Regions from separate parts of the Bradyrhizobium sp. CCBAU 25360 genome, predicted to be linked through region 1. Evidence: riboswitches for the same ligand, from Rfam matches in the RefSeq annotation. Region 1 holds a riboswitch; each other region holds the start of a gene.
What was found. A riboswitch is a leader RNA that binds a small molecule or an ion and turns the genes downstream of it on or off. The one in region 1 is predicted to bind cobalamin.

Region 1 (10,373 bases):
GCGCGATCTCGAGCACATCGGCAAATCCCTCGGTCGCGACCAGCGCCACCTTCGGCAGTCGGCCCTCGACGATGGCGTTGGTCACGCGCGTGGTGCCGTGGACGAAGCGCCTGACCTCGCTTCTGCGCAGGCCCACCGCCTCGATCGCCTCCAGCATCGCCTGAACCGGAGCGTCGGGGCGCGACGGCACCTTTGCAATCCGCGCCTCCGATGAATCGCGCCGGATCGCGATGATATCGGTGAAGGTGCCGCCGATATCGGTGCCGACCTCCCAGTGATTTTCGGAGGAGCTCATGTGCGGGGGCAGCGACGGATGAGGTCCGAACCGGACGCCGGGCTGTTACCGTCCATCGCGACATCCAATGCCCAACCGAGAGCGCTCATCATGCATCCCTTGTCTTGCCATTGTCCGCGAGTGTGCGACAGAGCGGTCAGGTGGGGATAGAGCCAGGTTTGTCGCAAACCGCCGGGCCGGCGCCGCGAGCTGCAAGTTCGGTTGCACGTTTTGGTGCAGCAGTGCCCGCGCGGAGAGCATGCAGATGTCGACTGCTGGACACCAGCAGAGTGCATCGCACCACGGATTTTTCGGCGCAAACCGTCACGTCCGTTGCACTGCAATCCGAACATCCAAAATCACCTGTCTAATTTGCAGGCGATCGAGGGGCGCTGCGCGAGGTTCGGATGCCCATGAGCTATGCACGGCAGGCGGCTCAGCCTTTCTTTATTGTACGGTCAGTAAGCGAGGATATCGTCCGGTCCAATCGATGGGCGACAGCGCAGCCATCCGTTGGGACCAGCTCGTTAGAAACCATCGAGATTCGGACATCCTGCGTTGAAAGTCGCGATCGCGGGCCAGATATTGCCTGAACCCGCCAGTCATGTTCGGATCGACCATCGCCTGCATGCCCTTCTTCCGGCTCAACGACGACCATATGAACCCCGATGATCTCGGGGATTTCGATCCTGAAACCGTGCCGCGCACCGTCGCCGCGTTCGGGGGCCACATGGTCACCAAGGGCATGGAGCTGGCCATGCACGAGCATCGCAAGGACGAGCTCGTCCTGTCCGTGCGTGGCATCGTCAGGCTGGAGGCCGGACACGGCGTCTGGATCGTCCCGCCGCGCTGTGCGGTGTGGATTCCCGGCCATGTTCCGCACAGCGTCAGCGTCGCTGGCGACGTCGAGATGCATTGCCTGTTCGTCGAACCGGATGCGGTGCCGGCACTCCCGCGGCAATGTTGCACGCTGACGATCTCGCCCTTGCTCGAGCATTTGCTGGTGCACGCCACCCACATGCCGGTCATGTACGATCCCGACGGCGCCGACGGCAGGATCGCCGCGGTGCTACTCGACCAGCTGTCGCTGGCCCCCGCCGAAGAGCTGCGATTCCCCATGCCGGCCGATGCCAGGCTGCGCCGGATCGCCAGCGCGATGATGACCGATCCTTCCGATCGCGCGACGATCGAGGATTGGAGCCGGCGCATGGCCGTCGCCCCGCGCACCCTCACCCGCATCCTGCAACGCGAGACCGGCATGAGCTTCGGCCGCTGGCGCCAGCAGCTCCACATCCTGATCGCGCTTCAGCGCCTCGACCAGGGCGCATCGGTCCAGGCCGTGGCGCTCGATCTCGGCTATGAGGGGGCCAGCGCCTTCGTCACCATGTTCCGCAAGGCACTGGGCAAGCCACCGGCGCGATATCTGGCCGAACGACGCATCGGCGCACACTGACCGGAATTCGCAATCGATTGTCCCGTTCGCGGAATGCGGTCTGAGGGACCATTTCGTATCCAGGCTCCGAAGCGCCCGGCGGGCGCATCGCAAGGAGCCGACCGACATGGATTCACTCAGCAAGGGCGTCGTCGCCGACGTCCTCCATCGTCTTCATCAGGAAGCGGAGATCGCCGACGGCCAACTGATGCAAACCTTCGCGAACGAAGCGAAGAGCCGGGATGAGATCATCAGCAAGGCCATCGCGGCCGAGAGCCGCGATCTGAACGAAGTCTATCGCGGACTTGCGGACAATTTCCTGAGCGTCTCTCCGCGGTTCGGACGCTTCCTCTACATGTGCGTCCGCGCCTCCAAGGCACAGCGCATCGTCGAGTTCGGCTCCTCGATGGGGATTTCCGCGATCTACATGGCGGCGGGCTTGCGCGACATCGGTGGCGGCCGCCTGATCGGGACCGATCTCGAACCCGGCAAGATCGAGCGGGCGCGGGCGAATCTTGCCGCCGCGGGGCTCGCCGACCTCGTCGAGTTCAGGCACGGCGATGCGCGCGAAACGCTCAGCTCCGGCCTTGGCGACGAGATCGACATGGTGATGCTCGATGGCGCTTTCACTCTCTATCTTCCCATTCTCAGGCTGCTGGAGCCGCACTTGAAGCGCGGCGCGCTCATCGTCGGCGAGAACGCGCTCGAGGAAGCCTCGGGCTATATCGACTACGTGCGCGATCCCGAGAACGGTTACCTCTCACTGTCGCTGCCGTTCGAGCCGGGACGCGGCAACGAATTCACGATCAAGACCAGATGATCGGCATGGCGGTGAACCCTGCGATGGAGCCAAACTTGAACGAGCCCGCTCACGAGCCACAAACGTCCGAGCCATCGCGGGCACCGCAGGGACGGGTCACGCGGATGTTGCTGCGATGGCTGATGCGCCCTGCGCGCGTTGCCGGCATCAAGACGCTCTCGCCGCACTTCCGGCTCGTCGAGCTCGAAGGCGAAGCGCTCAGAAACGTCGCCTGGGCGGCCGGCGACAAGATCCAGGTCGCGATGGGCTCGGGCCTGAGCGCGCGCACCTATACGCCGATGTGGTGGGACGCCGGCAACGGCAGAACGCGGCTGCTGGCCTTTGCACATGGCGAAGGCCCCGGCAGCCGCTGGGCTAGCAGTTTGCGCGAAGGTGACAGTTGCCAGTTCTTTGGTCCACGCCGCTCGCTCGACCTTGCCGACCTCCAAGCGCCCATCGTTCTGTTCGGCGATGAAACCTCGTTCGGCCTTGCGGCGGCGTTGCGCGACAGCCTGCAGGCTGGCGGCGCGCTCCATCTGTCCGAAGCCGCTGATATCGCGGAGTCGAGACTTGTGCTGGACTCCATCGGCCTCGGCCACGCCAGGCTAATGGCACGCAGTGCCGATGACACCCATCTTGCAACCGCCGAATCCGAGTTGCTCCGCCTTGCCGCAAACGGCGCACAGTTCGTCCTGACCGGCAAGGCATCCTCGATCCAGCGCGTCGGCCGCGCCTTGAAGGCCGCCGGCGTCGCATCATCGCGGATCAGGGCAAAAGCCTATTGGGCAACGGGCAAGACCGGCCTGGACTAGAGAGGAGCCGATAGAACCGCCGGCCGTTGGTCAAGACACGCGGTCTCCGTCAGGACCGCAGACGCCGCCAGCCAATCGCGATCCCGGTGACGGAGAACGCCAGTCCCAACGCACACAGTCCAACGATAAGGGTATCGCGCAGACGTGGATGCGCCAGCAGGACCGGAAAATCGAGCGTGTGGAGCGCGCTGTAGAACCAGCGGTAGGCTCGCCGCGAGGCATCCAGCCTTTGCAGCACACTGCCATCGGCACCGTCGATATCGAACCAGAGGTCGCCGCAGCGCAAGCGGTAGAGGGGCGCACCGGGAATAGCTGATTGCGCGGGGTAGTCGTCGTTGCCAGCAAGAACGGACGGCGCGCCGCAGCCGGCGGCGAGGCGCGCCACCAGATTCTGGATCTCATGCACGTCCAGAAATTCCGTTGGTCCATCGCGGGGCGCGTCCCCTGCCTTGATCAAGACCTGACGGTCGAGGCCCACCCGGTCGCGCCGGTAGACAGTGCCGTTGAAGGCAAACCATTCGATCTCCCGGGCCGAGGGCGATATCGGCTGCCGATCGAGCCATGAGGCAGCCGCCCAATCAGGCAACGCGTTCATCACGCCGGATTCGGCCGCGGTCAATTGTCCGCGCGAGAACAGCCGGCCGTGATCCATGGAGAGCCAGCCGCTGAGGCTCCATGTCAGCACGAACATTGTTGCCGTGAGGCCAATGACGTGGTGCAACGCGTGCCAGCCACGATAGGGCGAGGACATCCGGCGCCCTCGCAGCTGCACCCGCGCGATCCCGAGCACCGCACCAAGCATCGCCGCGATCAAGGCCAGCAATGACAGCGTCCAGACGACGCGATCCCACAGCGACCAGTTGCTTCTCAGGACCGTCGGATAAATCCAGTGCAGCACACTGCCGGCCCAATTCCAGCCCCGCTCGCCCCGCCTCGTGTCCAGGACGACCTCGCCGGTGGACGAGGAAACATAGACTTCCGTCCCGGCAGCATCGCCGAGCGCCACACGAAACAGCGGCCGGTGGCGATCGAAGCCGTTCGGCACGCTCCACGGATCGTAGTCCGAACGCGCAACGACCGCGGCCCGCGCGGCATCGAGCCCGCGATTGCGCGCGTGCTCCCGCGCGCTGGCAAGCGCAGCATCGGCAATTGCGACCGACGCATCCGCTCCGTCGAAAGCGCGGACCGCGCGCACGCGCGACGATCCCGACACGATGTAGACCGCTGCATCGCTCCGCTGGATCAGCCGGACGCGCACGGCGCCCGCGACCCCGCTCGCAGCGACCGCCTCCACAACCGGGATCCTCGCCGCTCCACGATCCACCGGCGCAAGGCCGGCAAACCGTTCCGCTTCCGTCAGCGACGGAAACGGAACGAAGTGCATCACGATCCCCGTCGCAAACCACATCGCGAACAGCAGGCAGAACGCGATCCCGAGCCAGCGATGCGTAACGACGATCGCGCTCATCATCCGTTCAGCGCCCTACCATTTGAACGCGGCGGAGAGCTCATAGGTCCTGGGCGCGCCCAGCAGGATCTGGTCGGGATAGAATGGATCGCCCCAGATCGCATAGCGCTTGTCAGTGATGTTGCGCACGCGGAAGGTCAGGCGGGCCTGGTCGACCGCGTTGAATACCGTCTTGGGGATATCGACGAAGGCGTAGACGTCGGCGACGGTATACGCCTTCATCGTCACGACATTGGCATCGGTGTTGTAGCGGTCGCCGACATGGCGGCCGGTGATGCCGAGCTCCACCGGCCAGGGCGTGAAGAAGCGCCAGGATGCACCCGCATTCGCCACGATGCGCGGCACGTTCGGCGGCGTATTGCCGGAGAACGAGCCGCCGACGAAATTGTAGTCGGCATAGCGGGCGTCGACATAGGCGATGTTGCCCCACAGACGCAGTGGATCGATCGGACGGACCGAAGCGGCGAGCTCGACGCCCTTCGACTCCTGTCGCCCGGCGATGTTGAGCGCCATGCCGCCGGCCGCGGCATAGACGTTCTTGCGCACGATGTCGTAGGCCGAGAAAGACCACTCCGCCCTGTTGTCCCAGAACAGGTGCTTGACGCCGGTCTCGTAGGTACGCGAGGTCGTCAGGTCGAGCGGCTGGGTCGGCGACAACAGGAAGCTGGTGTTCGCGGAGACGTCGGCGCCGGTGGCGTACTGGCTGAAGAAAGTCATGCCGGGCACGACCTCCCACGTATAGCCGATGCGGCCCGTCACCGGCGCCCAGTCTTTCGTGAACGGGAAGCCGGCGTTCACCAGGCCGGCGGCATCCGTCGAGTTGCGATCGAGCCCGATGTGCTCGACGCGCAGGCCGCCGATCAGCGCGAAGGTCCGCGTCAGCTTCAGCCGGTCCTCGAACGACAGCGCCTCGTTGTCGATACGCGCGGTCTGCTGCTTGGTCGTGAGCAAACCGTAGAAGCCGCGGTTGGGATCGACCAGCGAAACATAATCGTTCGGGAAGTTTGCCGCGCCCGGCCTGACGAAATCGAGATAGCTCGACGACAGCGTCGTGACCAGCCGGTTGTCGAAGCCTGCGATATTCGTGTCCCAGATCAAATCGGTGATGTTGCCGACGAGGCGCTGGCTGTGCGCGACATAGAAGCGCTCGCGATACACCTGGTTGTTGGTGGAATCGAACGCTTCGACCTCGTTGTTGAACCAGGTGCGCTCGGCGCCGTAACCATAGGCCTGGCTCTTCAGCGTCAGGTCCGGCGCCAGCTTCAGCTCGAAACCGCCGCGCAGCCACACCTCCTGCGCGACATTGCGGTTGTCGAGGACATTGTAGTTGGTATTGAAGGTGCGGTCGTCGATCGTGACAGCCCCAAGATCAGTCCTGTTGAAGTAGTTGCCGGAGACGATCCCCGTCGTCGCGTGCGATCCACTGAAAGCGATCGGCACCAGCGGCGCGCCCCAATAGGCTTTCGAGCGATCCTCGCGATACTCGATCGCGCCCCAGATCTTGAGACTGTCCGAGATGCGATAGTTGAGCTGGCCCGACACATCGAGCATCTTGGTATTGGTGTCGTCGGCAAAGCCGTTGAGCGCCGAACGGCTGATGTCGAAGCGGTAGTCGAGGCCCTGCACATTGGTGCTGCCGCCCGAGCCGTAATGCGCGCGGAACGAGCTGAGCGAATCCCAGGAGAAATCAGCTTCGTTCCGGATCGCTCCCGTGTGCGGCTGCTTGGTCACAAAATTGATCGCCCCGCCGGCGGCGCCCTCGCCCGAGATCAGCGATGCCGGGCCCTTCAGGAATTCCACGGCTTCCAGATTGGCGGTGTCCATGATCCGCGAGGTCATGTTCTGCGGACCGATCTTGATGCCGTTGTAGAGCGTGTTGATCTGGCTGTTGGTGAAACCGCGCATCGAGAAGGCGGAAGGCTCGGCCGGATTATCGCCGGAGGTGACGCCGACCGCCCCCTGCGCCACGTCGGACACGGTGCGATAACCCTGCTCGCGCATGGTCTCCGCGGAGATCACCTCGACGGTCGCGGGCGTCTCGCGCACCGTCAGGCCGAGCCGCGAGGCGCTTTCGGCCACGGCATTGCTGTTGAGCGGCGTCGGGGGTGCCGCAGTCGGCACGGCAGGCTTCGGCATCGCTGCTGCGGTCGCCGGCCTGCGCGCTGCTGCGCGGCGCGTGCTCTGCGCCTCCCGGCCGGCAGGCTTGGCCTGCTTGCGGGATTGGGCCGGCGACACTTCGACCGGCGGCAGGGGCTCTCGGGCCTGCTGCGCCAGCGCAGCGGGCGGATCGAGAGCGGCAAAGGATGTGAGTGCCGCGGAGGCGAGCAGGAATTTTCGCGGTCGTACGATACGGATGGAAGACACGGTTTCGGGCCTCGGTATGACGTCAGTGGCACGTCACAGCGAACGAGGTCTCACCTTTTGGCCCTTCAGCCGTCCGATGAAGCCGAATGTCTGTACTCCCCGACCGACATCTTCGCGTGTGACCACGGCTGACGGCAGGTCTCCTGGCTCGCGGGTCATCACCACTTCGTCGCCTTCCCGGGACCGAGGACCCAGTGGCTTCTGACGAAGGATTATCCGCTCACAGTTGCGGGGGCAGCCACGGCGTTGGGGACAATGTCCCCGCACCGTATTCCCTTTTCATCCCCTCTCGGGGAAACCGTCGCGAGCATCTAGGATTACCATCACAACAGAGTCAATGTGCCAGTTGCGGCGTTATGGCCACAACGACCAACTTCCTTGGAGATGAGCATGGAAGGCGAGACCTTCCTCTGGTTGATACGGCACGCGCCCGTCGCGGGCGTCACAGGCACGATCCACGCGTCCGACGCGCCGGCCGATCTCAGCGATCGCGCGCAACTGGACGCTGTGCGACGGCACCTGCCACCGGATGCCGCCGGCTATGCCAGCCCGTCGCGGCGTACGGTCGAGACGGCGCGCGCGCTGGGCCTCGAGCCGGAGCCCGTCAGTGAATTCCGCGAGCAGGATTTTGGTGACTGGACCGGCCATCGCCATGACGAACTCGAGGCGACCCGCGGTGAGGCCTATGCGCAGTTCTGGAACGATCCAGCTGGCGGACGACCGCCGGGCGGCGAGAGCTTTGCGGATCAGGTCGCGCGTGTCCGGCTGGGCCTGTCGCGGATCGCAGCCGGATCGGCCACGCTCGTCGTGCATTCCGGCACCATCCGCGCCGCACTCTGCATCGCGCTGGACCTGACGCCGCAGGCGGCCTTGCGCTTCGTGGTCGATCCGCTGTCGCTGACCCGGATCGATCGCCTCCTGAGCGGCTGGCGCGTCGTCTCCGTCAATCACCGGATCAGCTAGGACGATCCGGCACATTGGCCTGCGCAAACGTCGCCATGCCATTGTGGAGGCTGCAGGCGAGGCGCACCAGCGGCAGCGCGATGGCGGCGCCCGATCCCTCGCCGAGCCGGAGATCGAGGCTGATCAACGGCTGCACGTTCAGCGCGCGCAGCACCAGCCGATGCCCTTGCTCCGCCGATTGATGCGACGGCAGCAGGAACGGCTGGCACGACGGATTGAGACGTGCCGCCGCCAGCGCCGCCACCGATACGATGAAGCCATCGATCAATACAGGGATGCGGCGCTGCGCGGCCGCGATGATCGCACCTGAGATCGCCGCGATCTCCAGGCCGCCAACGGCGCATAGGATTTTTTCCGGCGAAGCGCCGCCAACGCCGTGACGCGCGATCGCAGCATCGATGACACGGGCCTTATGTGCGCGGCCGGCCGCATCGACGCCGGTGCCGCTCCCCGCGATCTCCTCGGCGCTGATGCCGAGCAGGCTCGCCGCGATCGCCGCTGACGTCGTGGTGTTGCCGATCCCCATCTCGCCGAAGATCAGGAGATCAGGCTGATGGGCAGCCGCACGTGCGACGGCGCGCTGGCCGGCCTCGAAGGCAAACGCCAGCTCGGCGGGTGCGAGAGCGGCTTCGACGCTGAAATCGCGTGTGCCGTGGCGCGGCTTGTCGGTGACAATTCCTGCCATCTCGTCCTGTGCCAGCGTGCCGGCGTCGACCACCTCCAGGCTCGAGCCAAGCTCACGCGCCAGCACCGAGATCGCGGCACCGCCGGAGGCAAAATTCGCCATCATCGCGATGGTCACGGCTTGCGGATAGGCCGAGACGCCCTGCGCGACGATGCCGTGGTCGCCGGCGAAGATGATGATCGGCACCCGCGCGGCACGCGGCTGCTCGGTCGCCTGCAGGCCCGCAAGCTCGATTGCGAGCTGCTCCAGCCGGCCGAGTGCACCGGTCGGCTTTGTCAGTTGCGCCTGCCGCGCGATGGCCGCCTCGCGATGGACGGCGGAGACGTCGGGGCAGTTTCGGGTGACCCATTCGGGGAGCATGCTGCCTCGCTTACGGCCTGCGCTTGAGAACGTAGCTATCCATGATCCAGCCGTGCCGTTCGCGCGCCTCCTCACGCAACGCCACGATGCGCGGGCCGACCTCGGCGAGCACGCCTGACATGACGATCTGGTCGGGCATGCCGAGATAGGCGCCCCAATAGATTTGAATCCCGGCTTGATCAAGCGACTGGAACGCCGTGCCGCCGTCGAGCATCACCACCACGGTGTCGACACCTTGCGGCCAGCCGCCTTCGCGCAAGCGCCGCCCCGTCGTGACCAGAAAGGGCTCGCCGATATCGTTGAGCGGCAGCGCATGGGCCGCGCACAGCGCCTGGATCGAGGTGATACCGGGCACGACTTCGATCGTCGGCAACGGATTGAGCCGTCGTGCAATACGCAGCGAGGAGTCATAGAGCGAGGGATCGCCCCAGATCAGCAGCGCAACCTTGCCCTCACCCTCGAGATGGTTTGCGATCGCTTTCGACCAGGTCGCGGCAACCGCATCGTGCCAATCGTCCACGCCCTTGCGATAGTCAGCTTCACCAGCGTCGCGCACGGGAAGATCGAATTCGGCAATGATTGTCTCGTCGCTGGTGAGCACGTCCGCGCAGATCGTCCGCCTGAGATCGGCGAGATCGGACTTCGCCGTCCCCTTGCGCGGGATCAGGACGAGATCAGCGGCGTTGATCGCTCGAACAGCCGCGCGCGTGAGCTGGTTGGGATCGCCGCAACCGATGCCTATCAGGGAGAGCGTGAACATCGCGAACGCGACGGGCGGCCCTTGCGGCCGCCCGCTCGCTTGTCTCTCAGGCCGCGTTGTGCAGGCGCGGGGTGACGAGGCCGGGCGCGGTGACGCCGCGCAGCGACTTCGCCAGTGCCAGCACCGCGAGATCGGCGAGCGGCTCGATCACGATGACCAGCGCATAGGACGCCGCGAACGTCGCGATGTTGGCGAGATTGGTCATGGCAAAACCGGAGCCATAGAGCGCCCAGAACGCCACCCAGGCGATCACACCGGCCTGATAGGTCGTCGAAAGCGCCAGGGCCTGCCGATACTTCAAATCAACATAGGCGGTGTTGCGCGAAATGATCCGTGTGGCGATCGCCTGAATCGCGAACAGCGGCACCAGCAGCGTGGTGATGTTCATGCCGTATTGCGGGATGTCAGCGGGCTCGAAGAACACGCCCTGGAGCAGCAGACCGAACGCAAGGCCGA
Region 2 (10,373 bases), on a different contig from region 1:
AGCGTGAGTTGCGCCTCAAATCAACACGCTGGCGTGCTGCAGAGAGTGCGATGGATTCGCGCATGCCCGAGTTCGGACATGTGCACTGCCACGCGGGGATTTGCGGCACGTGCGGCCGCTCGAGGTCAACCACTCCCGGACGAACGAGGCTTTTGACCCGCATCAATGCTACGACGGCTGTGTCCTGATAGAGGTGATCTTCTAGTAAGGTCAGACGCATGGCAGAAAGAACGACTTGAGCCCATGATGCTCTCATGTCCAAGCACCAGCCATCACTTTTTAGGACTCCTTTCGGGCGCAGCCGAGCCGCGGGTTGATGACCTACACATGATAAGTTGCGCCGCTTGCGATGACGTCTACTTTATCGACCTGCGGACAGGCCCGATTATGGGCTCCGAGCAACGCTACGTCCCTCCTATTGGTGTCAACCGAATCCAGCGTCTTCGCGCTCTCGCTGGAGCACGTGCTACGCGCGCGAGAGCGCGGCTGAAGTCGCCCGCACTCCACGGGATGACGCCGCAGAACACGGAGTATCTCACCAACAAGGGACGTGACATGATAGAAAACCGGGCCATTTACCCCGCCACAAGCCAGATTGCTGGAGCTGCAGACCAGTTTAGTTCGTGCAGAACAGTTACAAATAGCGACAGCCGAGGCCTTGAGCTGCCCCAGATCCATTCGGCGGAAGCTCAGGCCTTGTTTGCCGGCGAAAATCCAAATATTCGCGAGCGGACAGTGTTCCGGACCAACGATGCCACCGACTGCCCTCTGCCGCGGCTCACGCCATCAAGACCGCGCGCCGTCCGGTCGAATCGCGCAGAGCCTGCTCGCGCGAACGCCAAGCGATGTTCGTAATGTTCACAAGGTTGTCTGAATTTGTCAGCTCGCAGCGATGAACTTTGTTCAGGATCAAATGGCGATTTGATCTGGGAGCGGCTCGAAATCATGCCGCCCTTCGATCAGGATCTGGAGATTGCCGTGATCGAGGGGAATTCAATTCACCGGGTGGTCTTTCCCTGCCGCCGGGCGTTCGGCGGATGGATCAACGCGAATACCGGAGAGCACGTCGCCGTGCAGCCAACGCATTGGCGTATCTGGCTCGGATAGCGGCGGCGATCCTGCACAATAGATTGGTGTGAGTTGAAGCAGGAACTGGCTTCGGCGTCCTCTCGTCGGACACTATGTGGGGTTCATCGAATGAGAGCGCCTGACGGGGAAACATGTCCGAGCGGACCGATGAGAAGCCCCTTGCGGTTACGTCCGGCATCACCCCTCTCATTGTTGTCGCAACCGTTCCCACTCTTCTTATGAGAGACACCACGGTGTAGATTTCGTCTCTCAGACCAAACGATCGCTTAGCACGGCATAAGGAGCTACGATAAACGTATCGATATGAGTCCATATTCTCGGCCAATGTTCTCGCCTTGGTGAACCGTCGGCTATTATCTTTCGGCCAAGTACCGCGAGCCGTCAGCGTCGTTTCTCCGGATGCACATCCGTTCCAACCATCAACTGGGGCCAAGCACTTTTTGTTGGCCCCAAGTCTTGCCGCGAGATTAAGGAGGGCGGTATTGACCACAAGCGAGTAGCTTGGTCGAGAACAGACCGAGCGCCGGATCAATGATTTTGCGGAGACGATGCAGCGCGCAGTTCGCGGGCGGCAGCGACCATGTTGGTAATCGCAGGCCGCACCTCCTCCCATTTGCGCGTTTTTAAGCCGCAGTCCGGATTGACCCAGAGCTGTGATTCTTGCAAACGCGTCCGAGCCAGCACCATCAGCTCCTTCATTTCGCTCACCTCGGGAACGCGTGGAGAGTGGATGTCGTACACGCCAGGTCCGATTTGATTTGGGTATTCGTACTTCCTGAATGCGCCCAGTAGTTCCATTTTCGATCGCGACGTCTCGATCGAAATGACATCCGCATCCATTGCAGCGATCGCACCGATGATGTCGTTGAACTCGGAGTAGCACATATGTGTATGGATTTGCGTCTGATCGGTAACGCCTGATGAGCAGATGCGGAAGCACTCTCCGGCCCAATCGAGATAGGCCTTCCACTCCGATCGGCGCAAGGGCAATCCTTCGCGAAGTGCAGCTTCGTCGATCTGTATCATGCCCGCACCGGCATTCTCGAGGTCGCGCACTTCGTCGCGGATCGCAAGCGCAAGCTGACGGCAGACCTCGCTCCTAGGAATATCATCGCGAACAAACGACCAGTTCAGGATCGTCACCGGTCCGGTCAACATCGCCTTCATTGGCTTGCTAGTTAGTGATTGCGCGTAACGCCACCAGTCCACAGTGATCGGCTTCGACCGCACTACATCGCCAAACAGGATCGGGGGCCGGACGCAGCGCGAACCATAAGACTGTACCCATCCCTTCCTGGTAAATAGGAAGCCGGCGAGTTGCTCGCCAAAGTACTGCACCATGTCATTGCGCTCAAATTCGCCGTGCACGAGGACGTCAAGACCGATGTCCTCCTGCCAACGTACGGCGCGGGCTATCTCCTCCTTGATGAACCTATCGTATTGCTCGTCGCTCAGCGCGCCTCGCGCATGCGCCGCCCGAGCATTTCTGACTTCTGTGGTCTGAGGAAACGATCCGATCGTCGTGGTGGGAAAAGCTGGTAGTCCAAAGCGTGCCCTTTGGATCTCGGAACGACGTGCAAACGGACTTGCGCGCCGGCGCATCGTCTGGTCGATTGCGCTCATCCGGGCAGCGACATTGGCATCATGGATCTTCGGCGAAGTCCGCCGGGCAGTCGCAGCGCATTCCGAATCGGCAAGAGCGAGCCCGACATTTTGGTCGCCAGCGAGTGCTCGCGCCAGGATCGCAAGCTCACGCATCTTCTGAACAGAGAAAGCAAGCCAGCTCTTGACGTCGGACGTGAGCCCGGTCTCGAGTTCAACATCGACCGGCACATGAAGCAGCGAGCAGGATGGAGCGAGCTGTACACGGTGCTTGCCGAGCTTCGCAATCGCGGGCTCCAACCGCCGACGGAGCGACGACAGATTCGATCGCCACACATTCCGGCCGTCGATGACACCGAGCGACGTTACGAGATCTCTTCGACCGACAGCAATGATCTGATCCAACAACTCTGGCGCTCGAACCAGGTCAACGTGCAGACCCGAGACTGGGAGGCTCAAGGCGGTATCCAAATTGTCGCCTAGGTCGCCGAAATAGCTGGCAACCATGATCTTGATAGCCGGTCCCTCTTTTGCGAACCGCTTATAAGCATGTAGCAGTGATTTTCGTACCGCTTCGTCCAGATCAAGGACCAGGCAGGGCTCGTCAAACTGAACCCAACTTGCCCCTCGTTCGGCCAATTCATGCAGAACCTCAATATAGATCGGTATCAAATCATCTAGTAGGGATAGGGGCTGGAACGCGCCATCGGCACTCTTGCCGAGTTTTAGGAATGTGACGGGCCCGATCAGGACAGGGCGGGTCTGAAAGCCGAGAGCCTTTGCTTCCTCATACTCTTCGATGGGTTTGCGAGAGCAAAGTCTGAACGCCTGTCCCTTGTAAAACTCGGGAACCATGTAGTGGTAGTTGGTATCAAACCACTTAGTCATTTCCTGCGCGGGTGCGCCAGACCCCCGCTGGCGGAGACCGCAACTCGTATCCTGGTCGTCGCATTGTGATCCGCGAGCCATGGCGAAGTACGTCTTGAGGGAAACGTAGTCTCCTTTCGAGGCGTAGATCTCCGGGATAGCACCAACCATGACACTTGTATCGAGCACCTGATCATACAGCGAGAAGTCATTCGACGGAATGATCGTGACGCCGAGAGATTTCTGACGAGCCCAGTTAGCTGCGCGCAGCCCGGATGCGTCCTCGAGCAATTGCTGTTCGCTGATCTTTCCCGCCCAGTAGCTTTCGAGAGCGAGTTTGAGCTCACGCCTTGGACCGATGCGTGGCGTCCCGAGCGTAGCAACCGGAAGAGAGAGAAGAGACATAGTGTTAACCCCTGTTGGGGACAAAGGCCATGGCGGACGCAGGCAGAGGAAGTCGCGCATGCGACGGCTGCTTGGCGCACCACCGAGACACCCCGCCCGTGGACCAATACATCGTCGGGGCAGGTCTCCTGGCTTGCTGGTCATCGCTGCTGTCCGGCCTTCCCGAAGCCGTGCTGGCTTCAGTGACATCGTTGGACAGTAGCTCGCCGCTCACAGTTGCGGGGGCAGCGCCGGCATTTGCACCGGCTTCCCTCTTAGCTCCGGATCAAGTGGGATTCGGAGAACCTCGACGACTTGGATTATCGACAGGAGGACTCTTCCGTCAACCTCTCAGATCATGTGCCAAGCTAATCTGCGACATCTAGGCGAATAACCGTGCCTTTCTATGAGCAGCGCAATCTAGCAACATACGGGACGAGCAGGTTGACTTGCGTGCTAACCAGACTTCAAAGTTCATCGATTAAGTCGGCTTCGTGTCGCCAGCCATCATGTAGGCCGCACGCCGACGCCAACGATCGCGTACCAGACGGTTCAATGACGGCAAACGCACTTGAAAGGATCCACAAACTGCGGCCGATACACTGAATGGAAACATCGAAGCGTGCGCAGGTTGGAAAGTCGACAAGAGGGACATAAAACCCGTGCAACTCTCCGCCCTCTCCCTGGCACAAAGAATGCAAGCCGCTCGACATACCCAGTCTCTCTTGCTCGGTATGTCCAGCTCAGCCAATTGAAGCTGTCGCGGGCTAGGGAAGTTAGCGGCGCGTGACATAGAGGGGAGCGGCTGCCCGCGCGGGATAGCCACGGGTGCCCCGTCGCCTCTCCGTAAACTTCTTGCGCCCGCTCATAGCAGCTTCAAGGTTGCCAGCTTTGAAAGATGTACGGATGAAACGCGATAGGCCGAGGGTTATGAAGAGAATGTCGGGAAGACCCGCGCTATGGCTTGCCCTGGGCGGACTTCTAATGTGCCTAGCCTGGCCGGCTGCCATGAGCAACACCATTGGCGCCAGCGACAACCCACTTGTCGAAAGACTCAAGTCAACGTGGCGAGCGCAAGATGGTGAGACGATAGAACAAATCATCTCCAATGTCTCGAAGGTGGCACAGTTCGTCCCTCAGATGTGGGGGGTCGTTGAACTTGGCGAAAACGACTATGTTTTCGTTTCGTGGACCAGGCACCGAGACAACAAATCAGACGAACAGTACGCTATCACCTGGAAAGTCGCGCTCGACGGTACGATTGAGCTTGCGTCAACCTATGCGAAGCCGATGGAATTGGGCTGGCGTGCCCTAGCGCTCTCGTTGATCGCCAAAGAAGTCGCAGATGGTGAAAGGGACGCAAACTTTAGCTTTCTGCATGATCCAAGTAACTTCAACTTTGTGACTACGCCGCAAGGCCGGCTCGGCGATCTTCTGCGGCAGGGCCGATGCACTATCATTGAACCTGTTGGGGTAGACTACTTACCCAAGCAGAATGACAAGCCGAACGAGAAAGGCGATCTATGGCGCATTCTGCTCTTGGTGAATTGCGATATCCAAGGACCACGTTATTTTACACACAACGGGGTCATCACTTTCGAGAAGAGCGAAGGCCAAGATTGGGAGCCACAATCCTCTTTTGCCAAGCGCATCGCGAAATTTCCTCCGGGCTCCTGGTTTCAACGGACCGAGCCAAAGGAAGAGGAAGACTTAGGGGACCGAAGGCCTTAGTAGACGGCCGCGCAGAGCAACATCGCACCGCAGCTGCCGTACGGTCGAAAGCCTCGTACCAACTGCAAGACATACCCGCTCCGCAGTTGCGTTGCTTACGGCTCCGCAATAGTCCGGCTGCCCTTCTCGCAGCAGTTCGGCCTGCCCTACGAAAGGTCAAGCAGCATGATACTTTTCCGCCAGGTGTCGAGCTCAGCGGCGCGTACTAGGACGCGGACTCATTAAGGCGCATCCATAGCCTGATTGACGCGAGTTGAACGAATGCGAGGTAGTTGGCAGCGAGCCTGTCGTAGCGCGTCGCCACCCGACGACATTGTTTGATCCTATTGAAGAACCGCTCGACCTGCTTGCGAGCACGATAGAGATAGGGGCTGAAGCAGATCGGATCGCTGCGATTGCTTTTCGGCGGGATGTTCGCCCACGCACCCTTCTTCCTGGCAAGCTCCCTGATCCAGTCCGCGTCATAGCCACGATCGGCAAGCAGCATTGACCCGGATTTCAGACGAGACAGCAGTTTTCCGGCGAGTCGAACGTCATGGGCCTCACCGGGGCTCAGCGCCAACCGTACTGGCAGACCATTGCCATCGACCACCGCATGGATTTTGCTCGTCAAGCCGCCGCGGGACCTTCCCATTGATTGGCGCTGGTCCTTGTGATGCAGGCTCCATGCTGATGCACGCGGACAATGGAGGTGTCGATCATCTGGACAGCGGCATCATGGGCAGTGGAAAGCGCTTCTATGATGCAGCCCCAAACACCGGCCCGCCGCCACCTGACGAAGCAATTGTAGCAAGTGGTGTATGGGCCAAACGCCGTCGGCAGATCACGCCAGGGTGCTCCTGATCGGAGGATCCAGAAGATGCCATTCAGGACCCGTCTGTCGTTCACTCGAGGAACACCACGCGGCTTGTTCGGCAGCATCGGCTTGATGGTGGCCCATTCATGGTCGGCGAGTTCGTAGCGCATGATTCGAGCCCTCGGTGAGTTTGAATCACGGCAGTCCGGCCAAATGCAACGCTTTTGGCCCGCTCCTGGTGCGGCGCTTACGGACAGGAGCGGACATCAACCAGCCCTCCATCTCTGCCAAATGCGTCGAAAATGACCCTAAGCGGGCGTTGTAAGTCCCCTTACCTCGCATCAGGGACACGCGGCTGGCCGTCACAACCGTTTTTTAACCCCGCCCACGAAATGGTACGAACTTAGCTTATGATGGTGCTTTGACGCTGCTGGACTGTTAGGCGGATCGTATCACCGCACGACCCGTGGCATCTACCGGTGATGCGAGCCCGGTTGCTCCCGCCCTAAACTGGCGAGGGGCCATGTGCGACAAGTGCGACCAGATCGATGCCCGAATTCAAAAGCTCCGCATCCTCATCTCTCCGGGCCTGGAATCTTTTAGTCGCGTAATGATCGAAGCCGCCATCGAGGCGTTGCACGCAGAAAGGCAGGCATTCCAGTGCGAGGGCAGTTCGTCTTCATCCAACGGGTAACCTTTCGGCTGCGCGGGCCCTCGTTGAGAGCATTCGAGCGTTCGAAGGCTAACGGCGCTCGGGTCAAATCTCCAAGTGCCCCTCAGCGGATCCGCGGCGGTGTCCGCCGGTCTGTCCGCTTGCCCCCTGCGGAGGTTCCGGTTCGCTCGGCGAATGCGATGCCCCCGAGGGAGTGGAGGCGGCCTAACTCAAGTTATTGAAGTGCGATCGAACAGGCTGATGATCAGCACAATGGACGAACTCCTAAAACGCGCTGCTCTAGCTATCGCAGACAGCCAAGCGCTTCAGCACCATTGGCGCCTTCTGTTCGAAGAGCAGAGGTTTGAGCGAGTGCAACTCCGACGCTCAGTTCTCGAAAGTGCTCAGGCGAGGGTCGAGAGCAAGGCGATGCGCGAAAATGGGCAACCCTAATTGCTGTGAAATGAGATCAATCCATGGTAGTCGTCCTCTATCACCGGCTGAGGCCCTGCCCGTAGGCGCTGGTGGCTGAGAGACAAGCGAGCTCCCGCCTGCTGGATCAGGAGGAGCCGATGTCGAAATCATCGGACGACAAGCGCTTTGCCGACAGCCGCTTTCCGCATACGGGGATTGACGCGCGGATGGTCGCTTGGTCTCGTGAGTTGTTGGCTCACTCCGAAGCTCTGCTGCGAAGGCCAGCCCCAACGGTCTTTCTTGGAGGCGGCCCCTACAAACCATGGCCAAAAGCAGAAGACGAGTAGAAAATGAAGTAGGCCATTCGCTGCTCTGAAGGCTAGTGAATGTTGCCTATTGGCCCAACCCGGTCCTGCAGCACCGTTCGCCGACTCGTCAGCTCGTGACCATTGGCAGACGTGCTCACCTGACCTCAGGTTCTGGAGACGAGCGGACGCGAATGGGGCAGAGAGGTTCCTTCGCGGGAACGCCACAATCGCACGGCGTCTCCATGGTTGGGGTAAAGGTCCGTTTCAGCTAGGATTGAGCGTAAGGGGCATCTCAGAAAGAGGTTCGATAAATGACGACTGTGCAACCGAACTCCCGCACGCCAAGAGCTCTGATGGCCGGGGCACAGGATGCGTGGCATCGATCGTTCGAGCATTCGCCTGTACCCGCCCTTCTACTTACGCCGGATCTGAAGATTGTTGATGCCAACGACGCCTACCTCATCGGCGTCTCGCGCTCGCGGGATACGCTTGCCGGTTTAGATATGTTCGACGCCTTCCCTGACAATCCGCACCTGGCACTTGCCAACGGGGTTGCCAATCTGGCCGAGTCGTTTGGCAAGGTCCTTCAGGAAATGCGCGGTCAGGTGATGCCCTTGCAAAGATATGACATCCAGCCCGAAGGTCGACCTTGGCAGGTTCGCTATTGGCACCCTAAGAACTGGCCGGTTCTCGATGGTGATGGCGGGATCGTGGCGGTGGTCCATCATGTCACCGACGCAACGACCTCTGTTCTGGCCCGAAAGGCTGAGAGAGCGGGTCGGCCTCCTTCGGCGTCAGAGGCGCTCTTGCGCTCTGCTGACAAGGCCATTTATGGGGCGCGCGAGGTTGTCAAGGAAACCCAGGAGAAGATCTTGGCATCTCGCGCTTTGATCGAGGAGAGTGTGGAGGTCGTGCGACAAACCACCAAGGCACTCAAGCACAATTCCCCGCCAGATGCATTCCTAGGGCGAAAGACTTTTGAACCCTTTCCCGAGGAGCCTAGAGATTAGGTTGGCTGGTTAGTGGTCCGCCGTCATCTAAAACGCGTGCCTGCTGTTGGCCCACCGCGACATATTGCGCTGCCGCACGAAGTCGGTCGCTATAGGGGCAAAGCAGACATTCCTTTAATCGCATCACGCCGCCGGGTTTATGGGTACAGAGCCTAGTTTGCGACTGGTTTGCCCGCCTGCACTCCACCCAGTGAGAGCAACCAGGTTGCGGGGGACTAGCTCTCCTGCATTCTTCGCTAGAGCGCTTGGGGATGCGTCGACCCGAGCCGATGAGGCGTGCGCTTCGCACATCGCGTAGCTGCGTGACATACGCAGGAGCGTGAGCGTAGCGACGCCCGGCACTAGGGACCGACGCTGAAACGAAACGGGCTAGGAAGTTACACTGGTAGCAAGCCCGGCCCACCCGCTGAGCGCCTACTCACCGCAGGGCGGAAGCTCCGGAGATGTACGCTAGAATGTCGAGCGCCAAACTGACTCGGCCTAGATTTCCTCGCGCTCATTCGTCTGCACGTCATAGACCCGGATCGTAAGCTTGGGAAACCGCTTCTTTAATTCTGCTCCACCTGCCGTGGCACCGTCTTTGGTTGCGAATTCGGCTCTGAGTTGGCCATCTACTTCAAGCGCGTAAGATGAGACTGTTACTTCCCGAACGACTGCCACCATGTCATTCCCATTATGTAGTGAGGTACTTAAGAATGATGTGTAGCTTGAGTCGGCTAAACCGCACCAGAGCTATTCGCCACGAGTGCGCGATGGGCAATCGCGTATCGTGGACTGACCCCTCACACTGAATTGCATCAGGATGGCGCTCGCGATTGTCCGAACACGTGGGCAGCTTGCGCACGCCCGGAGCGCACACGGCAAAGCGCGGCTCCATATCGCAACCGTTCCAAGTCCTGGAGCAAACGGCCGCTGATGCCGGCGTTCCTGGGTAGGCCACTCGAGATCGCGGGGAACCGTCACGACCGAAGAGCGGCCGCCCGTAGCGCCGCCGAGTCATAAACAATTCAGTTCTTGTAAAAGCGTATGGGCGGTAGCAGCAACGACCTACGGTGCAGCGCGGAGGACCAAATGCCACAATGCGATTGATAGCAACGATCATCTGGCTCGGTGTAAGAAGGCGTCGGATTTCCGCGCTTTGCTCAAACAAGAAAGCTTGATTTACACAGCGAGCATCGAGGCTGAACTCCGCCACGTAATTGTCTACACGGACAGAGCGAGCCAGACCAGATCATTTTGCAGATCTTTGTCGTGACAATACATTGGGGCGAACTCATCGTGCTCGTCGGCACGGTCTAGTTTGCCGATAGGAGTCGTAAGTAACAATAGCAAGGTTGCTCGTCCACCCCCAACGCCGCCGCGAGCGCCGACGCTTCATTAGTCGCTCACTTTTTGCAAAGGGGGCGCACAGCGTTTCGAGGCTCCGGGTTTGTCCAGCGCCGCGAGTACGGCGCAAAGCCGACGAGACTCTCCTCCCAGGTTCAGAGGGTCACAGTACGCTCCCAGTGAGACGCCGATGC
Region 3 (10,373 bases), on a different contig from region 1:
TCAGACCGACCACACCGCCTGTCACGGTGATGGGCTTGTCTGCCGGGTGCACCACGTCCTGGTGCGGATTCCACTTCACGCTCTTGAGGTTTTCGGCGATCGTACGGCCCGTGACGGTAAGGCAATCACCGTGCAGGAAGCCGTTGTCGAGCAGCGTCTTCATCAGAAGCGGTATGCCACCTACTTCAAACATGTCTTTGGCGACATAACGGCCACCCGGCTTCAAATCCGCGACATATGGTGTCTTTTTGAAGATTTCGGCAACGTCGAACAGGTCGAACTTGATGCCACACTCATGCGCGATCGCCGGTAGGTGCAGCGCAGCATTGGTCGAGCCGCCAGAGGCGGCGACCACGGCGGCGGCATTCTCCAGCGCCTTGCGGGTGACGATGTCGCGCGGCCGGATGTTTTGGGCGATCAGGTCCATCACCTGCTCGCCCGCGGTCATGCAGAAGGCGTCGCGGATTTCATAGGGGGCCGGGGCACCGGCCGAGTAAGGCAGTGCGAGGCCGATCGCCTCGGACACGGTCGCCATGGTGTTGGCGGTGAACTGCGCGCCGCAGGCGCCCGCCGAGGGGCACGCCACGCGTTCGATCTCGTCGAGGTCTTCGTCCGACATGGCGCCGACCGAATGCTTGCCGACGGCCTCGAACATGTCCTGCACGGTGACCTGCTGCCCGCGGAAAGTGCCGGGCAGGATCGAGCCGCCATAGATGAAGATCGAGGGCACGTTGAGGCGGACCATGGCCATCATCATGCCCGGCAGCGACTTGTCGCAGCCGGCGAGCCCGACCAGGGCGTCATAGGCATGGCCGCGGACGGTCAGCTCGACGGAGTCGGCGATGCATTCGCGCGACGGCAGCGAGGAGCGCATGCCGTCATGCCCCATGGCGATGCCGTCGGTGACGGTGATGGTGCAGAACTCACGCGGGGTGCCGCCGGCCGACGCCACGCCCTTCTTCACCGCCTGCGCCTGGCGCATCAACGCGATGTTGCAGGGAGCGGCTTCATTCCAGCAGGAGGCAACGCCGACGAAAGGCTGGTGGATCTGCTGGGTGGTCAGACCCATGGCGTAGAAATAGGACCGATGCGGCGCGCGCGCAGGGCCTTCCGTCACGTGACGGCTCGGCAGCCTCTGCTTGATGTCGGTCTTCGCGTTCATCGCAAACCAGTTTCCTCGGTCAACCCTTTCAGACCCGAAAAATCAGAGCCAAGATTTGAATCGACCTTGGGATTTTCTCGTGGCCCTTCGAAGACCGCCGCTGCCCGTAAAACATTAGAGTGATTTTATTCATGTTCGGGTGTGGCCAAAAAGCGGCGGCGATGCGAACCGCCGGTGATGAGGGTTAAATCCGGGATGAGTGTTGCGGAGACAGCACAATCGTTACCGGGAAGACACGGGTTGGATTACTGCAATACCCTCAGGAAGATGACGATCCACAACTTCAGATTTTGTGGCACGCACACTGCGCCCAACTCCTCCTCGGCGACCAGGCGTGCGCAAGTGAGTCGGTGTGCCCTTCCGCTCGTTGGCTACTCCCTCCCGTATCCCGGACAAGTCGCAACGCGCGAGCGTTGCGGCGCAGAGCCGGGACCCAGAAACCACAGATAGCGCTCGCGGAGACATGGGCCCCGGCTCTGCAGCGCACCGGACGATGCTTTCGCATCGCCGGGGCGCTGCGCTGCGTCCGAGGCACGAGACGAGAGTTTGACGTAGGCTCTCTCCTGCTCGGCAATGACGGAGTATGAGGTGGCGGCACTCCTCCAACCTGCATTTAAATCGTAGACACGTCTTCGCGTCCTCGCGGCGGATTTCGCCCGAGCTTTGATTCAACTCTCCACCCTCCAATCCAAGAGGGCGCAGGGAAGGCCGGGTGCTGGCTCGCACCCGCGGTCCGCTGCGCGAAATGCACACGCAGAAAGAACCGCACAGCAGCGTACAGGTGTGGCCAATCACTCCGCCTTCGCTGCGCAGTGGCTGGACGGCTTATGCCGTGATCTCCCGGGAGCCGACCATTCCTTCTGGCCTCCCTCGCCCCGCGAATTGGATGATGCAGTCTGCCCGGTTGGGCTCGCTCGCACCTCCGCGGAAGCTTGACCGTAGCAACGACGGCCAGGACCACACGGTTTTGCCGTACGCGCGGCCCGCCATTTCGCCGCAGTTTTTCCTGGCCCTGTCGACGAAGCCGGAAACTTACAGACGAGACGAAGCCTGACAGCGCCGCTCGTCGCACGAAGCCTCGGGCTCACAGGGACACCCCGCCCTGCCCGCGCCTCTCGTGCCGACGCTGCCGCGTCCACCGCAAGCCCGGCTCGCGATGCGTGACGACACATGATCGCCCCTCTTGGTGAGCCGGGATGGACCACACATACGCCGAAACCGAATTTCGGTAAAGTGGAATATTTTCAGCGACGCGGATTGACAGAGGGCGACACAGGCTACGGCCACGAGCGGCCGCTCAGGCCGACATCGCACGCTTGCGTCCGGCCGGGTCGACCAGACGGACGATCTCGCAGATCGCGACGAGGCCGGCGAGCCAGACGGCGCAGGTCAGAGCGATGCGCGTCACGATGGCGGCGGTGAAGGCGCCCTCGCCGCCGAGGAACGGCGTCGCGGCGAGCAGCGCGATCTCGTAAATCCCGTAGGCGGCGATGAGCGTGATCGGCAGCGCCAACGGCGTGCGGCCCTGCGGCAGCAGGCCGAGCACCGCCGAAGCTGCCGCGGTCGCCAGAAGCGCAGCCGCGCCGATGACGAAGCCCCAGGCAATCGTGCTGGCATCAACGGGATAATGCAGCACGCCGAAACCGATGATCTGGTTGACGAGCCAGGCGCCGGTGACGACGAGCAGCGCCGGACGCTGCGGCAGCATCGCCGCGGCAATGACGGCGAAGGCCGCGAACGGCGTGGCGCACGCGAACGCAAAGCTTGCGAGCGCGCATGACGCCGTCAGCAGCGCAAAGCAGAACATCGGCGCAAGGCGCGGCGCGACCGGGTGAAGCCGGGAGCGATCGTCACCAGACGGCAGGATGCCGAGAGCCATGGTTGAATCTCCTTCTCTTCGAATTCTAGTCCGTTTGAGGGCGTGTGACGGCCCTGGCGAAAATCAGAACGTTGCGCCGGCCTTGAGCAGATAGGTGCGGCCGGGCAGCGGATAGGCGCTGAAGCGGCCGTCCGTGAAGGTGCTCGCGATGGCGTAGTCGTAGTAGAGCGCGTTCAGCACATTGTTGACGCTGAGGGACCAGAAGTAGCGCTCAACCTGGCCGCTGAGCTTGAGATCGATCGTGCCGTTGGCGGGGATCGGCTTCTGGGTGCCCGCCTGGTCGTTGTCCATGCGACGCTCGCTCCAGAAGCGCGCGGTGGCATCGAGCACCACGTAATTCTGCCAGATGTTCCAGGTGACACCCGCACTCGCCGTGTAGCGCGAGACCAGCGGCACGTCGTTGCCGGCCCAGATACCTTCGCGGAAGACCGCACTTGTATAGGCCACGCCGGAGCGCAGCAGCAGGGCGTCGTTGACGCGATAGGACAGACTGGTCTCAGAGCCGTAGCGGCGGGTCGGATCAAGATTTGTGTTGTAGAACAGGACCGGATTGAAATGGACCTCGTTGGTGAGATCCATCAGATAGAGACTGCTCTGCAGCTGCAACCCGCCGCCCTTGATGCGAACACCGCCCTCGATGTCCTGCGAGGTCTGGGTCTTGAGCTGGAACGTTTGCGGGATCGCAGCGAAGGTCAAGGGATCGAACGAAGGCCCTGAGGACAGGCGCTCGTCGACATCAGGCGTGCGGAACGCGCGCGCTACGCGGCCGAACAGCGAGACCTGGTCGTTCAGGCGATGCTCGGCGCCGAGATGCAGCGCATATTGGGTCTCGTTGCTCGTCAGCGGCAACGCGCCGATGTCGGCGTTGAACGGAGCTGCCGGGTCGAAATTGTCGCGTGCCGCAAGACTGACGTTCTGCAACCGCGCGCCGTAGGAGATGTCTGTCGTGGGGGCGATTCCCAATGTGTGCTGGAAATAACCCGCAACCGTCTGCTGCCTGAGGTCGTAATTGTGCCAGGGGGCGAGCCCCTGCCCGGCGCCGCGGTTCTGCTCAAAGCTCGCATCGTAATAGTCGATGCCGGTCAGAAGCTGCGACGGCATGCCGAGCAGCAGGCTCTTCACGCTGAGCCGCGGCGTGATCGACCATGTCGTCAGATGGGAACCGACATAGGTCGACGAGAAGAAAGCCGGAACCGGCGTCGGGCTGGAAAAGAACGCACTCTGCTGCTTCTTGTCGCGCACGCCGCCGTCGACGATGAGATCGACGCCGTTGACCAGGGTCTTGGTGAACCCGGCGGTCGCGCCAATACCCTGCTGGTTGGCATAGTTGAACGGCGTGCTGGTCCCCCTTCGGTTGGTCGCGACCTCATTGAGGCCGATCGAGGGATCGACGGTGCGGCCGCCCGGCAGTCGCAACTCCTGATTGTCGCCGGTGACGGTGAGAAAGGCCGTCAGGCCTGGCGTGGTGTAGTTGAGATTGCCGACGCCGTTCTGCTGCGAATAACGATTGTTGTCGCGATAGCCATCGGTCCTGACCGTGTTGCCATAGAACGAGGTCGACCACGGACCGGAATTGAGCGAGGTCGAAACGTTGCCGAGTCTGGTGTTGAACGAGCCGAAGCCGGCCTCGATGCGCGCGGTCACGGGCGGTCCGCCGACGCCGTTCCTGGTGACGATGTTGATCACACCGCCGACCGCGTTGTCGCCGTAGAGCACCGCGCCGGAATTGCCGCGCGTCACCTCGATGCGCTCGATGGAATTGAGCGGGATGGTGGAGAGGTCCACCTGCGCCATGTCGACGTCGTTCAGCCGCCGGCCGTTGACCAGCACCAGCGTGTTGGCAGTGGCAAAGGCGCCGAAGCCACGCAGGTCCACGCTGGTCTTGGCGCCGATCTGGCCGCCATAGAACGTCGTGATCTGGGCCCCCGGCGTTTGCGTCGCAATGATCTCGGCGAGCGTCTGCGATGGCGAATGCGCGATATCGGCTGCCGTGATGACGGTCGTCGCGGCCCCGACGATGCCGCCGCTGCCGGCGGCAGCCTCACCGCCGGAGCCGGATGAGCCGGCGCCATTGCCTGCCGGCGCGACATTCGTCCTCACCCCCGCCTCGCCATCGCCGATCGCCCTGGCGCGCGTTCGGTTCTGATCGTCGGACCTGGTCACCTCGATCGGCGGCAATTGCTCGGCAAGCGCCTGCTGGGCGAAGGCGGAGGACAGATCGAGCGAAGGGAAGGAAACGGATGCGAGCAGGCCGACGCTGAGGCGCCTGGCAGCAGGGACAAGACGGGACACAATGGTAACCTCGGTATGACGTCAGTGGCACGTCACAGCGAACGAGGTTTCACGGCAGAGCGATGGATTGCTCCGGTGAAGCCAATGTCTGTACTCCCCGACCGACATCTTCGCGTGTGACCACGGCTGACGGCAGGTCTCCTGGCTCGCGGGTCGTGACCTTGCGTCGCCTTCCCAGGACCGAGATTCCCAGTGGCATGAGACGAAAGATTCACCGCTTACAGTTGCGGGGGCAGCCGTGGCGTTGAGACAAATCCCTGCGTTGGGACAATCCCGCACCACATTCCCTTTTGATCTCCATGAGGAGAACCGTCGCCGATCATTTACGAGCCGTTCGCCCCGGGAGTCAATCGACCGTTGGGTGCCGGCCGCTCAGGTCCGCCCTCGCACCCGTTGCGCCTGGGCCCAGGCGGCAGCGACGTCGCGCGGCGGAACATCGACGCGCTTGATCGGGGTCAATTCGCCGGAGGCCGAGACGATCGCGGTCTCCTCGCGCCGGCAGCGCGTGCAGACAAAGCGCACCTCGTGTGGAGACGCCGTCCAACTCGACCGCTTCACGTTGGCTGCCATCGGCCAGGCATCGCAATGCGAGCACGACACCAGAAACCGGCCGGGATCGAGCATACCCATTTCCATCGGACTCCGCGTCCTGCCCACTTGCTTCAATGATTGACCCATGTGGATCGTTCCGGTGCCCAGGCACCGCCCATTCCACGGGTTGCATCCCTACAAGGCAGAAGGCGGTGCGCTCAGCGCGCGCCCTTGAGGGTGCAGGAGGTCGTGCAGGTGACCGTGGTGCCGCGATCGCACGATTTGCAGGCATTGACGCACTGGTTCATGTCGCGGGGATTGTAGCTGTAGTTCCGCATCGGGCAGGTCGGCGTCGAGCCGGTGATGTCCTGCTCCTGGTCGCAGGCCGCCGTCATGAGCGCGAATATGATCACGGCAACGAGGCGCATGTGATTGCCCTGTCAAGCATGGCAAATGACACTCGCGAGGTGCGCTGCATTGCAGCGAACCCCGGCCTTTCCACCACGAGCGATCGCTCGCGAGGTCAAGGATGCGCGCCAAACCTTAAGAACGGATTGCAGCCGGCGTCAGGCAGCAGCCTTGGTCGCGATCGCCTGCCGCATGTCCACCGCCAGCTGACGGTATTGCTCCGAGAGTTTCAGATAGAACTCGCGCTTGGTGCTGTCGGTGGCGAGCTTGGCGATCAGCTCGCATTCGGCGGTGAGCGTCTCGAACCGTTCCAGCCTGTCCTGAAGTTCCGTCATCGGCGTGTCCCCGTCAAACGCCTCAAGGACATCCAACCTAAGCCCGGGAAATAGGTCACGGCGAACATCGTTATCGAGTAGAAACGTTTTTTCCGGACAGGGCGAGCTGGCGCAACAAAAACGGCTATTTCTGCTCCAGCCGCCAGGCGCCGTCCCACCCCTCTTCCGGCGGCTTGGCCTCGAACTGCGCGATGCGGCCGAGCATCGTGCGCGAGGGGCCGTCGCCGGGGACGGCTTCGAGCGCGGCGTTGAAGGCGGCGCGGGCCTCGTCGAAGCGGCGGGCCCGATAGGCGGCGAGCGCTTCGGCATAATGCGTGCGCAGGCTGTCCTGCGCGCCGGTGAGTGCGCCCGCCCGCGCCATCACCTCGAAGATCGGCTGCGGCGCGCTCTGGCCCGCGACCGCCAGACGATCGATCTCGCGCAATTCGAGCCGCGCTCCGATCGCGTCGGCAGTTGCCTGCGAGATCAGGATGCGGGTTCCGTAGACCTTGTTGACGGCCTCCAGCCGCGAGGCCAGGTTCACGGCGTCGCCCATCACGGTGAAGCTCATCATCAGCTCGGAGCCGATGCTGCCGGTCAGGACCTCGCCGGTGGCGATGCCGATCCGCAGGTCACACGGCGCCGGCATGGCGCGGATGCCGAGCAGGTCGGGCAGCTGCTTCTGCAGCGCGGGCACCTGGTCGACCATCTCGGTTGCGGCGATGCCGGCCAGGAGCGCCTGCTCGTCCTCCTCGATGAAGGGCGGGCCCCAATAGGACATGATGGCGTCGCCGATATATTTGTCGATGATGCCGCGATTACCCCTGATCGGTCCGGACATCACCGTGAAATAGTGGTTCATCACCCTGACGAGGCCGCGCGGGGTCATGCCCTCGCTCATCGAGGTGAAGCCGCTCATGTCGCAGAACATGATGGTCATGACCCGGCGCTCGCCGTCGATCGCGACCTCGGGCCGGTCGATCAGCCCCTGCACCACCTTGGGATCGATGTAGCGGCCAAAGGTCTCGCGGATGCGCTCGTTGTGCCTGAGCTGCTCGGTCATGCGGTTGAAAGCCGCGGCGAGCTCGCCGATCTCGTCCTGCGTGGAGACGGTGATGGTCTTGTCGAAGCGGCCGGCCTCGACCTCGCGGGTGCCGGCGAGCAGCAGCCGCACCGGGCGCGTGATGCCGCTGGACACCAGGAGCGCAAAGGCAAAGCCGACGATCGCCGCGAGCAACGTCACGATGCCAGAGACGATGATCGCTTGGTGCTGATGGCCGATCACCTGCGACGTGCTGGCGAAGACCTGCTTGAGCATGTCGGCCCGGATCGCATCGATCTTCTGGTTGAACTGGTCGCGCAGCGCGTCGATATGCTCGAGCGTGATGCGCGCTTCCGCCATCTGCTGTGCGTCGATCTGGTTGAGGAGTTTCGCGTGGCTCTCCTTCTGATCGCGGCGCAGCTCGCCGACGGCGGTCTCGATGCGGGTCTCGATCCGTGCCAGCGCGGCGTTGTCGGACGGCGTGCGAGGGTCGTCTATGATCGCGTTGATCAGCTTGCGCGCGCGCTCGGCCTCCTCCTCGATCTTGCGGTCGGCGTCCTCGAACTCGCGAAGGCGCGCCGCATAGGCCTCCTCGTCCGAGGACGCCTGCATCTTCGTCATGATCATCCGCCGCAGCGCCACCGATCGCTCCAGCGAGCGGATGTTGACGCGCGCGAGATCGCCATAGGCCGGGATGTAGCGGTTGGTCAGCTCGTCGAGCAGGACGCCGACCTGGCTCGACATCACCATCGACAGTATCGAGGTGACCAGCATCAGGACGATCAATCCGAGGGCGATACCGACGATCTTGCGCCTGATCGACTGGTTGAAAATCGGCATAGCTGCAGGGACAAAGGCCAAAGGGACGAAGCAAGGGAACTCCATACACCGGATCTTGCTGCGGGAACACGCGCAATCTGGTTCCTCCTGGCGCCCAGACCATGGCCGGTCGTCGCGCGAGCCCGGATCGTTAACAAAGGTTAAAGGAACTGCCCCCCAGCGGAAGTTCCCTCGTCACATCCGTATTTTGCCGCATTGTTGCGACAGCGTGAGGAATGCGAAACGATGCCGTGGCATCGTTCTCGATGTCGTTGATTCTCAAGCCGCATGTCGTCGCGGACCTTGGTTTGTAGTGGTTTCGCAGGGGGACCATGGGATGAACCAGTGCCTACGCTCGCTCGCGTTTCTCGTTGCCGTGGCCGCAATGGCCCTCCTCCCCACCGAGCTGGCGGCGAAGAGCAGCCACAAATCGTCTGCGCCGAAAAAGTCGCATGAGGCGAAAGCCGGCAAGCAGCGACATGCCGTGGCCAAGTCCCGCCACGGCAAGCATGCCGAGGCCAAGCGCAAGTCGAAGAAGACCGGCGACGAGCCATCAGAGAAACCGGCCGCCCCGCCCCTCACCGGCGACCTCGCCGCGCTGAAGGATGCGATCGACCTCGCGCGCAAGGGCAAGACGGATGACGCGAGCGCGGCGCGCGACCGCATCACTGATCCCGCCGGTCAGAAGCTCGCCGACTGGTTCATGCTGCGCCATTCCGAGAGCACGGCGAATTTCAAGCGTTATGCCGCCTTCCTTGCCGCCAATCCGGATTGGCCGAGCAGCGCCCTGCTCCGCCGCCGCGCCGAGGCGCGGCTGTGGCAGGAGAAGGCCGACGCGGCCACCGTGCACAAATTCACCATGGACCGCCCGACCAGCGCCAAGGGCAAGTTCGCCCTCGCCCGCGTGCTGCTCACTGAAGGCGACGTCGACAGGGCTACCCGGCTCGTGCGCGAGGCCTGGCGCACCGACGAATTGTCCGAGCGGAGCGAGGAGGATTCCTACGAAGCGTTCCGCGATCTGCTCAACTCCGAGGATCATCGCGCCCGCATGGACAAGCGGCTCGGCGCCAAGGACTATGCCGGTGCGCGGCGCGCGGCAAAACGGCTCGGCGAGGATGCGCTGGCGATCGTCAAGGCCTGCGCCGCCGTCACCGGCAAGGCCAGCAAGGCCAAGGATGATCTCGAGGACGTACCGACTGAAGCGCGCCGCGATCTCGGCTATGTGCTGTGCCGCGCCCAATGGCACCTCCAGAAGGACCGCATCGACGACGCCGCCGAGGTGATCCTGGCCGCCGCGCCCGACACCATGGCCGCCCAGGACACCGACGCCTGGTGGCGCGAGCGTCGCCTGCTCGCGCGCAAGCTGCTGGACCAGGGCAAGTTCAAGACGGCGTATGACGTGGTGCGCACCGCCGCGGTGCCCGAGAAGGAAGTCTACCGCGTCGATTATCATTTCATGTGCGGCTGGATCGCGCTGCGCTTCCTCGGCGATCCCCAGGCGGCGATGGTGCACTTCGCCGCCATCGACGAAGGCTCGGCCAATCCGATCGCGCTGTCGCGCGCCCATTACTGGCGCGGCCGTGCCGCCGAGGCGATGGGGGCGACGGCCGATGCGCGCATGAGCTACCGGGCGGCCGCGCGCTATCCGACCGCCTATTACGGCCAGCTTGCGCGCGCAAAGCTCGGCCTCGATCGCATCGAGCTGCGACCGCCCTCGCCCGTGCTGGCCGCGCTCGACACCCCGCCCGCAGACGAGCGCGTGCGCGCCGCCGACATGCTCTACGGCATCGGCGAGCGCGACACGGTGTTCTATTACGCCGAGGATTTCGCCAGGGAGAGCACCGACGTGGCGGCCCTCGAGGGCCTCGGCGAACTCGCCGGACAGCGCCGCGATGCGCGCGTGATGCTGGAGGTCGGCAAGTCGGC

Region 2: it holds a riboswitch for cobalamin, as region 1 does, so the genes downstream of both, metE (5-methyltetrahydropteroyltriglutamate--homocysteine S-methyltransferase) here and XH81_RS25920 (TonB-dependent receptor) in region 1, are expected to answer to the same signal.
Region 3: it holds a riboswitch for cobalamin, as region 1 does, so the genes downstream of both, XH81_RS13460 (TonB-dependent receptor) here and XH81_RS25920 (TonB-dependent receptor) in region 1, are expected to answer to the same signal.

Annotation. Positions count from the first base shown of each region.
Region 1 covers NZ_LBJA01000042.1:391,974-402,346, reverse strand. Annotated here, with positions in the region: gene XH81_RS25945 (hydantoinase/oxoprolinase family protein) at 1-295, opposite strand, end outside; gene XH81_RS25940 (AraC family transcriptional regulator) at 879-1,727, shown strand; gene XH81_RS25935 (O-methyltransferase) at 1,834-2,526, shown strand; gene XH81_RS25930 (siderophore-interacting protein) at 2,649-3,317, shown strand; gene XH81_RS25925 (PepSY domain-containing protein) at 3,367-4,788, opposite strand; gene XH81_RS25920 (TonB-dependent receptor) at 4,801-7,149, opposite strand; cobalamin riboswitch at 7,266-7,467, opposite strand; gene XH81_RS25915 (histidine phosphatase family protein) at 7,540-8,112, shown strand; gene cobT (nicotinate-nucleotide--dimethylbenzimidazole phosphoribosyltransferase) at 8,105-9,157, opposite strand; gene cobF (precorrin-6A synthase (deacetylating)) at 9,168-9,917, opposite strand; gene XH81_RS25900 (energy-coupling factor ABC transporter permease) at 9,964-10,373, opposite strand, start outside.
Region 2 covers NZ_LBJA01000001.1:825,441-835,813, forward strand. Annotated here, with positions in the region: gene XH81_RS03670 (hypothetical protein) at 946-1,107, shown strand; gene metE (5-methyltetrahydropteroyltriglutamate--homocysteine S-methyltransferase) at 1,618-3,963, opposite strand; cobalamin riboswitch at 4,065-4,267, opposite strand; gene XH81_RS03680 (nodulate formation efficiency C protein) at 4,951-5,673, shown strand; one part of gene XH81_RS03685 (IS5 family transposase) at 5,879-6,330, opposite strand; one part of gene XH81_RS03685 (IS5 family transposase) at 6,330-6,639, opposite strand; gene XH81_RS03690 (PAS domain-containing protein) at 8,197-8,853, shown strand.
Region 3 covers NZ_LBJA01000036.1:107,983-118,355, reverse strand. Annotated here, with positions in the region: gene ilvD (dihydroxy-acid dehydratase) at 1-1,162, opposite strand, end outside; gene XH81_RS13465 (hypothetical protein) at 2,460-3,041, opposite strand; gene XH81_RS13460 (TonB-dependent receptor) at 3,105-5,333, opposite strand; cobalamin riboswitch at 5,448-5,662, opposite strand; gene XH81_RS13455 (hypothetical protein) at 5,706-5,969, opposite strand; gene XH81_RS13450 (hypothetical protein) at 6,083-6,292, opposite strand; gene XH81_RS13445 (hypothetical protein) at 6,431-6,607, opposite strand; gene XH81_RS13440 (adenylate/guanylate cyclase domain-containing protein) at 6,732-8,468, opposite strand; gene XH81_RS13435 (transglycosylase SLT domain-containing protein) at 8,785-10,373, shown strand, end outside.